Regions from separate parts of the Weissella sp. ESL1139 genome, predicted to be linked through region 3. Evidence: riboswitches for the same ligand, from Rfam matches in the RefSeq annotation. Region 3 holds a riboswitch; each other region holds the start of a gene.
What was found. A riboswitch is a leader RNA that binds a small molecule or an ion and turns the genes downstream of it on or off. The one in region 3 is predicted to bind thiamine pyrophosphate.

Region 1 (4,280 bases), 500 kb from region 3:
ACTCGGCACAAAAATCATCGTGGTTGGCACAACCGCGCTCATAATCTGGCTATCATGACCAGCACCTGAGAATAATGCTTGATAAGGAACATGCATCTCACTGACCAAATTCATATTGTGGGACAATAGGTCGGTAGATAGTGCAGTTGCTGGTACATGTAGGGTTGGCGTGATTGTTGCTGCTTGACATTGCTCAATACAAGCCATCATTTTAGTCACAAACTGGTCTAATTGTTCATCGGTATTTGCCCGACAATCAATCGTAAAAGTACAAGTTCCAGCCACAACATTACTAGTATTCGGCGTGACATGAATCTCACCAATCGTAAACGTCAAACCATCTGCTATTTCATCTGCCAATGCATAAAGTTGCGTCATTAACTTACTTGCCATGGCAACGGCATCTTGGCGCTGAGCCATCGGTGTCGTGCCAGCATGATTTGCCTGTCCATGTACGGTCACATCATATCGATTTTGGGCGACAATGCCTGTCACGAGACCGATTGTTTTATGACTTTGCGCAAGTCTGGGACCTTGTTCAATGTGTAATTCGGTAAAAGTTGCAGGTAGGTCAACCGACTGCTTTTGTACATTGGGTAGGCTTTGTAACTGGTTAACGGCTACTACTCTTGCATCATCAAATGAAATGCCTTGATCATCAAGTAATGTTGTTGTCTGCGTTGTACCTGTATAGTATTTTGAACCCGTAAAGGCCGCTGGAAAACAGCTGCCTTCTTCTTCACTAAATGAAATCAAGCGAACTGGTCTTTTGGGTATGTGGCCTTGTTGATACAACTGCTGGATTGCACAAAAGCCACCTAAAACACCATATAACCCGTCATAACGACCACCATGTCGCACGGTATCCATATGCGAACCAGTCGCGATAGGTTTTACATCTAGCTGTCCGGGAAAATCTAAATAAACATTGCCATAATCATCAACCGTTGCAGTAGCACCAGCTTGTTGACCAAGTTGGATTAACGATTGTTGATTGACCAACCAGGCTTTGTTATAAACCAACCTGTTTTGATCAGGTTCCTGCGTAAATTGTTGTATTAAATCTAATACTTGCACCATTTGAATAACCCGATTTACTTGCTGACACCTGAGACAGGAGATGAAGCAGCTGCTTTTTTATCTAACACACGTCCAGGGTGGGCTAGGTAACCTTTACGACCAGCTTCAACAGCCAACTTAAAGGCTTCAGACATCAATGGAATATCCTCAGCCGTTGCCATGGCCGTATTAGCCATCACGGCAGCAGCACCCATTTCCATTGCTTCAGCAGCTTGACTAGGACGGCCAATACCGGCATCGACAATAATTGGTAAATCAATTTCATCAATCAAAATTTGAATCAAATCCTTCGTCGTCAAACCTTTATTCGTACCAATTGGGGCACCCAAAGGCATGATGGCAGCAGCACCCGCTTCAACCATCTTGCGTGCTGCATTCAAATCAGGAAGCATGTAAGGTAGTACGATAAATCCTTCATCAGCCAATACCTTAGTTGCTTTGATTGTTTCTTCATTGTCTGGTAGTAAGTATTTTTTATCAGGCACAACTTCAAGCTTAATAAAATCACTGCCACTTAATTCACGCGCAATCCGGGCAGTACGAATAGCTTCTTCAGCATTTGTACTACCTGAAGTGTTCGGCAAAATCGTTACATCATCTGGAATGTAGTTAAGAATGTTTTCTTCACTAGTATTCGTACGACGAAGAGCCATCGTAATAATTTGCGCACCCGCATGGTGAATGGCTGAATCAATTAATTCATATGAATATTTACCAGATCCCAAAATGAATCGTGAACCAAAATGGTGGCCGCCAAGAATCAAATCATCATTATTTTCCATCATTATTAATAATCTCCTATTCTGATAAGACAGGCTGGTCTGTTAACAAACGTAAAATGGCATTAGCTTCATGACCTGCACAAACCATCACACGTGGTGCCATCAATCCTTCAGCACCAACACTTGAACCATCCCCACAAATATAAACATTCGCTAATTGTTGCTTCGTCTGCATCCCGTTTGTCACATGCAAACCGGCCATACCATTACCCATAACCAATGGCTTATCGGGATACAACTCCGTTACCCAATCCAATAACATCGCTTTAGCCATCGGATTATCAAAGGCCTCGCAGACAATATCACAATCACCAAATAACTCACCGATATTACCAGGCGTTACCTTGGTTTGGATTGTATCAATTTCGATAAATGGATTAAATTCCAATAGATTCTGCTTAAGTGCAGCCACTTTAGGCAACCCAATTTGACTCACTTTATATTGCTGCCGGTTTAAATTACTCATTTCAATCGTGTCAAAATCAATAATTGTCAAATGACCAACACCACTCCGTGCTAGCGCGATGGCAATATTTGAACCTAAGCCACCAGCACCGGCAATCGTAACCCGGGCATTTTGTAATTTCTCTGTAGTCCCAGCGACATTACGTTCTTTCATCCCCATAAAGAAATCTTCAACGTCGACGCCTTGAAACTTTGGTATCATTTTCTGTTCCTTTCTTCTAACCACCACCAACAAATGAAATCAATTCAACATGATCATTTTCAGCTAAAGTTTTCGTTGCTAATTCTGGGCGATGAATGATTTCACCGTTCAATTCCACAACAACGTTTTGTGTCATATCTGTTTTTATTGCGACTAGATCAGCTAGCGTTTTGCCAACCATATTATCTAGCGCCTTACCATTAACATTAATCATTAAAAAAGCCCTCCTTTCCGATACGAAAGAAGGGCTTTGACACACAGTCAAATATCGCACTTCCTTCGATCGCATTACCGACATCAGGTTCATGGGTAAATCTCAGCCTTACGGCACCCCAGACGATGATTATTAGATTTAGTTTTTGCCAATTGCTTTATGCAATCCGAATAAAATAAAAAGGGTAGTCTCTTTGTATACCCAAAAAGACTACCCATCAATTTCTATAAAATGGACTGTATCTTCCTGCGCAGGTTCTAACCAAATCAGGTTCCGTGGGTATATTCTCAGCCAAATTGGCACCCCAGATACGTTAATTTACTTAACTACTTAACAGTAGCACGTTTTTCTGATAAAAACAAACATTTTGTGTAAGCGATTTCACTTAAATCTAAGCTGGTTTAACCTTTTGTTCCAAATTACCCATCCACCAACCTAACCATGTTCCTAATGCTAGCAAGACGATTGAAAATAGGTAATGCCACATTGTAAAGTCACTATAATCAACCGGCACAATCATAACCGTTGAAGCCATCACGATACCGAAGATAATATGAAATAGCTTTGCATATGCTACTTTAAAAATATACGCCATCACTTTAGAACAAAGTAGGACAACGACTAATAAACCAACAATTAATGGTAGCAAAACTGATAAATCACCCGTTTTAATCCCATCACTCATTCCTTTATATAAGCCCAAGTAAATCAAAAAATTCGATGGACTCAATCCAGGTACTAGCAATCCCAAACCGATTAACGCACCAGCTAAAATCCACGCACCAATACTAGGTTCAATGGTTGAGAAAAGAGGTTGACCAAACCATAAAAATACAAGCATTAAAATACCGGCCAAAATCATCAAACCAATATCAGTTAACGATCGACCATGTTTTCCAGCTTCGTACCACAATGTCGGAATAGTTCCTAAAATAGCACCAATGAAAAACCAGCGTGCCACACTTTCAATTTCACCCAACATGAAACTGATAACAAAAGATAGTAGAAAAATGCCAATTACGGCACCGATTCCCACTGGTAAAAAGAATTTAACGTTAGCTTTAAAATTTTTAAATGGATTCGCCATGAACAAAATCAATCGTTCATATAATCCAAAGACAGCGGCTAAAGCCCCGCCACTAATACCCGGTAAAATAAAGCCTGATCCAATTAATGCGCCCTTAACAGCACGGAAGATAGTATCTCCTGGTCGTTTTTGCATTCACGAACTCCTCGTTTCATTTATCGTTCAATTAGTATTCTCATTATTATACCGAATCAAAGCTTATAATAGGTTAAAAAAGTGCTATTTATTAACTTATTTTTTTATGTGTTTTTGCTATAATTAAATACAAAATAAATACCGATAAGGGGGAAAGCTTTATGTCATTAACTTATACACGTTTAGCAAAACCAACTGACGTGGACGCTATTTTCCATATTATTCAACAAGCAGTCGCCTATTTAGGTAGCCAAAATTCACCACAATGGCAAGGAAGCGCTGAACCACAACGCGATGAATTTGTACATGATATTG
Region 2 (4,280 bases), 420 kb from region 3:
GTTTTGGAATCAATAACTAATTGATTAAACATTTTTAAAATAGGTGTATTAAAAATACTCCACGCATAAAAAGTACCTACTCCTAATTGAACAAGAACTGTTCCTAAGATAACTAACCAGCGGTTAACAACTTTGGGACGTCCTTGTGACGACGATGTTGCAGCTTGCATAATAAGAATCTCCTAAAACCTAAAAAATAATGCATAACGTTACTTGCGAAAACGCTTACCCGTACTAATATAGTACTGTTTTTAGGAAATGTCTATATAAAATATGCTAATAATAAGAATTTTATGTATTTAACATAAAAAATAAGCTAAGACATATGCCTTAGCTCTCAATGTTAATAAATTACAAAAAATTAACCTTCTAACTTATGATTGATTTTTTCTAATTTGGTTTCAATTGTGTTTGTATGACCCGGACGAATATCAGCATTTAATGAAACATAGGCACGAATACCGTTATCAGTTAAAGTTTTAATTGCTTTTTGAACAGTATCCATTACTTCAGTCCACTCACCTTCAATTTCGGTACCCATAGATGAAGTTTTATAAGTTAAACCAGATGCTTCAATTACCCCAATAATATCATCAACATAACTACTTAGTTCATCGCCAACACCAAATGGTGCAATTGCAACTGAAATTAATGTATTCATTTTATATTTTCTCCTTATATATAAGATACTTCTATTATAACATTCATACCGGTTATTTAATGTTCAGCAGCATGTTCCCAGAATGATAATTCATAACGATAAGAAGTTAAATAAGTGTCTAAATATTCATTTTGCTTATCTAATGTTAACTTTGTCCAGTCAGGTACTTGTTCATCAACCACTTGCCAACTCCATTGCGTTAAGGTTGTGTAGTCATCACTTGTATAGAATTCTAACCATGGTAGGTATACATTATCTGGTGTCGCACCTAAGTAATGCTTACCAATTAAATGATATGATTCTGTACATGGTAATAATGCCAACATTGCATTGGTGGCATCACCATTAGTAATCGCTTTTTCCATGTGATCTAGATATGCCAAGTTATGATCATCTGGTGGAATATTTAGCATAGCTGGACTTGGTAGTAATGCATCATGAGGGTCCGATTCATCCACATGTCGTGGTTTACTAGCTTGTTGTTCATGCGTTAATTTAGCAGTTGTTAAATCAAATAAATGCGCAAATTTATCAGTATAATACGTATCTTGGGCAACGTAATAATCGCGTTGCGCTTGGGTTAAGTTGTTAAAGCCAATGCCCTTTACAAATGAAGACTGATAAATATTATCTAAAATTGATTGTGATTGATTTAATAAGTAATTATGATAATTCATTGTCTTTACTCCATATTCGTTTCGACCCAGTGGTTGAGCGGCCCATGACCATGGCCAACATTAATAGTTTGACGAATGGCCTCATACGTAAATTGTTTAGCTTTGGGCATAATATTCTTTAATTCATAACCCTTGGCTAAATTAGCTGTGATGAATGCTGATAAAGTATCACCAGTCCCATGAGTACGATTAGTTTTTATACCAGGCATGCTAAACCATTCAGATGTCCCATCCTCATATAAAATGTAATCAGCAAAATTATTGTTATCGTCGCTACGATGGCCACCCTTAATTAAGACATTTTTAACACCCATTTGTTGAATTTCACGAGCTGCTTGTACGATGGCGGTATCTGTATCAAGCGTTTTGTTAACCAAAACTTCAGCTTCTGGCAAATTCGGTGTAATTAAAAAGGCTTGTGGTATTAATTCAGTAATCATTGTTGAAATGGCTTGATCACTCAGTAGATGAGCACCACCTTTAGCAACCATTACCGGATCAATAACTAACTTGCCAAATTGATACTGTTGCCATGCATTTGCAACTGCATGAACCCGTTGAGCATCTAATAAGGCCCCCGTTTTGGCGGCTCGAATATTAAGATCATCAGCAATACTTTTAAATTCTTCACCAATGAAATCAGTTGGAATTGGATATTGATCTTGTACCCCGTATGTGTTTTGGGCTGTTAAACCGACAATAACAGTCGCTGCGTATACTTTTTGATTATGAAACGTTTTTAAATCAGCATTGACACCAGCTCCCCCACTGGAATCAATTGATGCAATTGTGACAACTTGTGGTACCTCTATCATAATGTCCTCCAAAATATATGGCATAAAAAAAACACAGAAACTAGGAAATTCCTGGTTTCTGTGTGTGAAATCGCATTTTACCATTACTTTCCTTCGTTAGTACTAACTAAACAGGTTCGAAGGGTCCGATAATTAATCGTCTCAGCGTAAAGCTCCCCTAGTAAATTATTTAACTGCCTTAATTATCTCATGATACATAGGCATGGTCAATGTACATTATAAATTATCTGATAAAGCTAATATTTCGGTCACTAAAGCATTGAAGCCATTTTCATAATTGTCTAAATTAAAGGCTTCATTGGCCTTGTGAGCTAATGAAGGTTCACTAGTTGGAATTACACCAAATCCAACACCATTCGGCATTAAACGGCCGAATGAAGCCCCACCACCGACACCTTGTTCAGGTAATGAACCAGTTACTGATTTATAAGCTTCTGCTAATAATGTGACAACTGGATTGTCTTTACCAACATAATGTGGCACCAAACTGGCTGGATCACGGTCAATATTTGAAAGCCATGGTTCATTAGTTAAGATTTGAGTAACAGTGTTGGCTTCATCAAAAGTTAATGAGTAACGGAAGTTCAAATTAATGTGCCCTTTTTCACCAGCGACAAAATCAGTAATCCCAATATTTTGACTGGTCTTACCTAATTTTGGCTCAGCTTTACCGTAACCTGATTTTTCACCAAATGGATCTTCGTGGAGTTTTTGACCGATAAATTGTAAGAAGTTAGCTGCATTATCACTGAAATCAAATTGGGCTAAGTAATTAGCTAAGTATGTGGCAGCGTTTTTACCAGTTTCTGGGCGGGCAGCGTGGGTTGCAACACCTTGTAAACTTAGAGTAATTTCGTCACCAATTTGTTTTACATCACCGGTTACGCCAGCTTTGTCACAGTATGTCGTATAGTCGCTTGGATCAATGCCAGTTACAGTGGCTGTCGCAAATCCCGGTAGCACATTTGTTGCAGTACCACTGTGGAAATTGTCCAATTGAATATCACTATCACTATCGTTAGTACTGTTAAAATACAAATCTAATTGGCTAATCCCCTTTTCACCATATGATAAATCGGCCGACCCATCTGGTGAAAAGCCATGATTAAGTGCACCTTCTTCAGCAAAGTACTGATGCATATCAGCCCATTCACTCTCTTCATCAGTTCCAATAATGAAACGGATTTGATGCTTAAGTGGTATGTTAGCATCTTGAATGGCTTTAATTGCATAATAAGTTAGCATAACCCCTGATTTCATATCATTTGCACCACGGGCATAGAGATAATTGTCATCTTTGATTACTGGAATAAATGGATCACTCTGCCACTGATCAAGGTCATTGACAGGGACAACGTCGACATGCACAAGCACACCAATTGGATCATCATCGTTTTCTGGTCCAATATAAATATAACCGGCACGGTTACCAACTGTACCAATGTTTTCAAAACCATCTCGTTCAGCGATTGACATCATAAAGTCTAGAGCCGCCTTCGGACCTGGTCCATAAGGTGCTTCGGTTGAAGCCAAAGAATCATCACGCACAGAAGCAATTGATAACAGTGATTTTAAGTCGTTTAGCCAGTTGGTGTAATAACTTTGTGGTTGTATTGTTGTCATATTTAAATCCCCCAAGTAATTTAATTAATGTACCATTATACTAACAATAAATGTAATAATATGCAATTAAATTCTAAAAAACAAGTCTAAAAGCTAAAAATATACATAAATTAATGTATATTAATTGTTGTTATACAAAAAACGACTGAAGTTAACATTAACCTTAGTCGTTTGATTGTCTATTATGTAATAATTAACATTAAAATCGGAATAACCAGTAGCATCAGCAAAGTTGTTTGTGTGATACTGATTGAAGCAAATTTGTAATCTGCATTATAATGGAGCGCCATAATCGCCGCATTAGTCATGGCAGGCATCGCTGCTTGAACAATGAAGACTTGTTTTAATAATGTTGGCAAATCGAACGGCAACATTATTAAGGCCATTGTTGCTGGTGCTAGAATAAAACGACTTAATGCTAAGGTCGTGGTTTCAAGATTAGGTAACAAATCTTTTCGTGGTGTCTTAGCAATTGCAAATCCAATAAAGATTAACGCTAATGGC
Region 3 (4,280 bases):
CAAAGACGGTTTCTGCTGAAGAAGTTAACGAAGCTGTTAAGAAGTACGAGAATGATTCATTTGGATACAATGATGATGAAATTGTTTCATCAGATATCATTGGCGACACACACGGTGCCGTATACGATCCAACTTTGACTAAGGTTATCACTGTTGGTGATAAGCAATTAGTTCAAACTGCTGCTTGGTATGATAACGAGTATGGTTTCACTTCAAACATGATCCGTACTTTGTTGCACTTGGCAACACTTTAATAGTTAGATAACTATTATTGAAAACGGGTGGTTTAGTAATAGTCTGAACCGCCCGTTTTTTCTATTAAACTCTTAACGAATTAAAATAAGGAAAGAGGGATTCCATGGCAAAATTAACTGTTGATGACCTAGAATTAAAAGGTAAGAAAGTATTGATGCGTGTTGACTTTAACGTGCCACTAAAAGAAGTGGACGGTCAACAAGAAGTTGCTAATGATAACCGTATTGTTGCAGCTTTGCCAACAATTAAGCATGTATTGAACGAGGGTGGACGTGCTATCTTGTTCTCACACTTGGGTCGTATTAAGAGTGAAGATGATAAGCCTGGACTATCAATGAAGCCAGTTGCACAACGTTTGGCTGATTTGTTAGGTCAACCTGTTACATTCGTTCCTGCAATTGAAGGCCCTGAACTTGAAGATGCTATTAACCATCTTGAAGATGGCCAAGTATTAATCTTTGAGAACACACGTTATGCTGACGTTGTAGATGGCGAGCAAGTAAAGCGCGAGTCAAAGAACGATCCTGAGTTAGGTGCTTACTGGGCATCATTGGGTGATGTATTTGTAAACGATGCCTTTGGAACTGCTCACCGTTCACACGCTTCAAATGCTGGAATTGCAGCTAACATTGCACAAACAGCTGCAGGTTACTTGATGGAAAAGGAAATCAAGTTCTTGGGTGGAGCTGTTGAAAACCCAGAGCGTCCATTCGTTGCAATCATCGGTGGTGCTAAGGTTTCAGATAAGATTACGATTATCCAAAACCTACTAGCAAAGGCTGATAAGGTTATTGTTGGTGGTGGAATGGCATATACATTTGCTGCTGCTAAGGGTCAAAAGATTGGTGATTCATTATACGAAGCTGACAAGGTTGAATTGGCTAAGCAATTAATTGCTGATGCTGGTGATAAGTTGGTATTGCCTGTTGATGCCGTTGCAGCTGACAAGTTTGCTAACGATGCAGAATCATATGTTGCTGAAGGTGACATCAAGGATGGCTACATGGGTCTAGATATTGGTCCTAAGTCTGTTGAACTATTTAAGTCAGTGCTTGCTGATGCAAAGACAGTTGTTTGGAATGGTCCTATGGGCGTATTCGAAATGGAAAACTTTGCTAAGGGAACTTTGGCTATTGGTCAAGAACTTGTTAAGGTTACTGAGAACGGTGCAACAACAATTGTTGGTGGTGGTGATTCAACTGCTGCCGTACAACAATTAGGTGTCGCTGACCAATTGAGTCATATTTCAACTGGTGGTGGTGCTTCATTGGAGTACCTAGAAGGAAAGACTTTGCCAGGAATTGCAGCAATTTCTGAAAAGTAATCCTAGATTGATGAAGGTCGAGTGTTATTGCTCGGCTTTTTTTGTTGCTTGAAATATTCTAATAAGGACTTATTTATGGTAAACTATTCCAAATGGTAATATTTAAGGAAGCTTATTATGGATATTAATAAATTTAATGTGTTTTTAGATTTAGCACAAACTGGTAATTATTCTGAAACGGCAGAGCATTTATATACAACGCAGGGTAATATTTCTAAACAAATTTTATCTTTAGAAAAAGAATTAAAGACAAAATTATTTATTCGTGAGCATCGGCGTATTACATTGACTGAATCTGGTCGCATTACCGAAATGTATGCTAAAAAGATTACTCATGAATATCGGGCTTTGCAGCAAACATTAACGCAACACGGTGTTGAATCTGATAATGTGTTAACGATCCATACGATGCCAACGTTTTCCAATTATCGGGGCTTTTCTTTAGTGAGTGCTTTCCATCAAAATTATCCAGAGATTACCTTACATTTCTCAGAAACACAGGATGATAAATTAGTTGATTCGTTACTAGAGAATCAAGCTGATATTATCTTTGGTCATTACACACCTAATTTAAACAGTAAACTTGAAACTTTGTTAACAGATCAGGATAATCTGGTTGCGATATTACCAGCAAACCATCCACTTTCAGCTAAAAAAATGCTGACTTTAAATGATATGATTCAAGAAGACATCTTGTTACTAGAAGGTGAAGAAACCATGATTTTTAATAAATTTGGAATTATGGCGGAAAAACAACAATTGAAGAAAGCCGTTACTTACCAGGGAGAGCGAATCGATATTATTTTAAATATGGTTTCAAATGGTATGGGAATGGCGCTCGTTATGGATAAGCGTGTGGATGTGTCTCATGATGAGCAGCTTATCAAACGGCGAATTGGTTTAAATACGACTAGTAATTTTGGCTTTATGCGGTTAAAGCAACTTCATGAATCTAATGCTAGTGAAGTTTTTTGGAAATATATGACTCAAATTACTAATCATGATCTTAATTAATCAGTTTTTTAATGATTAATATGATATGATAGTTTTTATAGAAGAATATTTATCACAAAGGGGAGCCATTATCGGCTGAGAAGGAGTTTTACTCTAGACCCTCCGTACCTGTTTTAGTTATTTAAGCGTAGGAATTGTGAAAGTACTATTATTAGCATTGTATATAATAGCCTCTTTGTGATTTTTAATTACAAAGAGGCTTTTTTATTTTAATTTATTGGAGTTTAGGAGAATGGGTATGAATTCAAGTACTAGAAAAATTACGTATTTGGCTATGATGATTGCATTGGATGTTGTTTTATCACCAATTTTACGTATTGAGGGTATGGCACCAATGTCTAGTGTCGTTAATGTATTAGCAGGCGTTCTGATGGGACCTTTGTATGCAACGATTATGGCAACTTGCTGTGGTATTATTCGTATGATGATGATGGGAATTCCGCCATTGGCATTAACTGGCGCAGTTTTTGGCGCTTTATTAGCAGGATTGGGCGCTCGCTTGATGCATAATGTTTATGGGTCAATTATTGGTGAAATTATTGGTACAGGAGTTATTGGATCATTATTATCATATCCAGTTATGGTATTATTTACCGGTACTAAAACAGACTTGTATTGGTTACTTTATACACCAAGATTCTTAGGAGCTGCAGTCATGGGCTCAGTCGCAGCTTGGGTAATTTGGCAACAGGCTAAGAAAATGTCATTGTTTAAAGATATGATGCGTGTATTTAATGGGAAATTGGAGATACACTGATGGAAAAAATCATGATGCCACTAACTCAAACACCATTGGTTCATTGCATTACGAACACGATTTCAGTTGAAACAGTGGCCAATGCTATATTATATGTTGGTGCTAAGCCAATTATGACTGAAGATACGCGTGCTTTTGAGGATTTAGCAAAGCAAACGGATAGTTTATTGTTGAATTTAGGTAGTTTGTCGGTCAAAAAAGAAGAAAGCTTATTAGCTGCAACCAAGTTAGCCCACGGTCATAAACCATTTGTGCTAGATGTTGTGGGCGTTGCCAGTGCACGTACCGCTATGGCAATTGCTAAAAAACTTATGACTTACGAACCAACTATCGTACGCGGTAATATTTCTGAGATGCGTGCGGTAGCTGGTTTAACGACAACAAATCGAGGCGTTGATAGTAGTGCTTTAGATCAGACAAAGGACGCTGTCAATGAGTTAATCGTTGCATTACAAGCATTGCCAACTGCCTCAATATATGTTGCCACGGGTGCGCAAGATGTTGTGGTGGCCGGCGATAACGTGTGGGTTTTAGAAAATGGTGTACCTGAATTAGATCGATTTACAGGTTCAGGAGATTTATTGGGCGGTTTGTTGGCAGCATTGTTGGGTGTGCAAGCAACACCTGAAGTTGCTGCAGTACATGCAATTAGTTACTTAAATATTGCCGGTGAACAAGCTAAACAAAGGGCTACAACAAAAGGACTGGCAGATTTTCGGCAACAGTTTTTAAATGAATTATCATTGTTAGGTACTGACAATCCTGATTGGTTAGCACAAATAAAGGGGACAAAAAATGGCAAAAGAATTATATTTAGTGACAGCACGTTATGGGGAAAGTGAAAAAGAATTTTTAGATAAGGTTGCGCTAGCATGTGCGAGTGGAGTTACTTTAGTACAATTACGCGAAAAAGATTTATCAACCCGTGCT

Region 1: it holds a riboswitch for thiamine pyrophosphate, as region 3 does, so the genes downstream of both, thiS (sulfur carrier protein ThiS) here and thiW (energy coupling factor transporter S component ThiW) in region 3, are expected to answer to the same signal.
Region 2: it holds a riboswitch for thiamine pyrophosphate, as region 3 does, so the genes downstream of both, thiD (bifunctional hydroxymethylpyrimidine kinase/phosphomethylpyrimidine kinase) here and thiW (energy coupling factor transporter S component ThiW) in region 3, are expected to answer to the same signal.

What each region holds. Positions count from the first base shown of each region.
Region 1 is NZ_CP196375.1:1,728,542-1,732,821, forward strand. Features, by position in the region: gene ACSYSF_RS08545 (hydantoinase/carbamoylase family amidase) at 1-1,080, opposite strand, end outside; gene ACSYSF_RS08550 (thiazole synthase) at 1,095-1,865, opposite strand; gene thiF (sulfur carrier protein ThiS adenylyltransferase ThiF) at 1,879-2,529, opposite strand; gene thiS (sulfur carrier protein ThiS) at 2,546-2,743, opposite strand; TPP riboswitch at 2,786-2,874, opposite strand; TPP riboswitch at 2,970-3,060, opposite strand; gene ACSYSF_RS08565 (DUF368 domain-containing protein) at 3,135-3,965, opposite strand; gene ACSYSF_RS08570 (GNAT family N-acetyltransferase) at 4,127-4,280, shown strand, end outside.
Region 2 is NZ_CP196375.1:769,991-774,270, forward strand. Features, by position in the region: gene ACSYSF_RS03605 (OFA family MFS transporter) at 1-170, opposite strand, end outside; gene ACSYSF_RS03610 (MTH1187 family thiamine-binding protein) at 362-661, opposite strand; gene ACSYSF_RS03615 (TenA family protein) at 718-1,338, opposite strand; gene thiD (bifunctional hydroxymethylpyrimidine kinase/phosphomethylpyrimidine kinase) at 1,344-2,153, opposite strand; TPP riboswitch at 2,225-2,322, opposite strand; gene ACSYSF_RS03625 (Sapep family Mn(2+)-dependent dipeptidase) at 2,370-3,776, opposite strand; gene ACSYSF_RS03630 (AEC family transporter) at 3,959-4,280, opposite strand, start outside.
Region 3 is NZ_CP196375.1:353,833-358,112, forward strand. Features, by position in the region: gene gap (type I glyceraldehyde-3-phosphate dehydrogenase) at 1-254, shown strand, start outside; gene ACSYSF_RS01680 (phosphoglycerate kinase) at 359-1,579, shown strand; gene ACSYSF_RS01685 (LysR family transcriptional regulator) at 1,697-2,593, shown strand; TPP riboswitch at 2,642-2,744, shown strand; gene thiW (energy coupling factor transporter S component ThiW) at 2,832-3,350, shown strand; gene thiM (hydroxyethylthiazole kinase) at 3,350-4,192, shown strand; gene thiE (thiamine phosphate synthase) at 4,146-4,280, shown strand, end outside.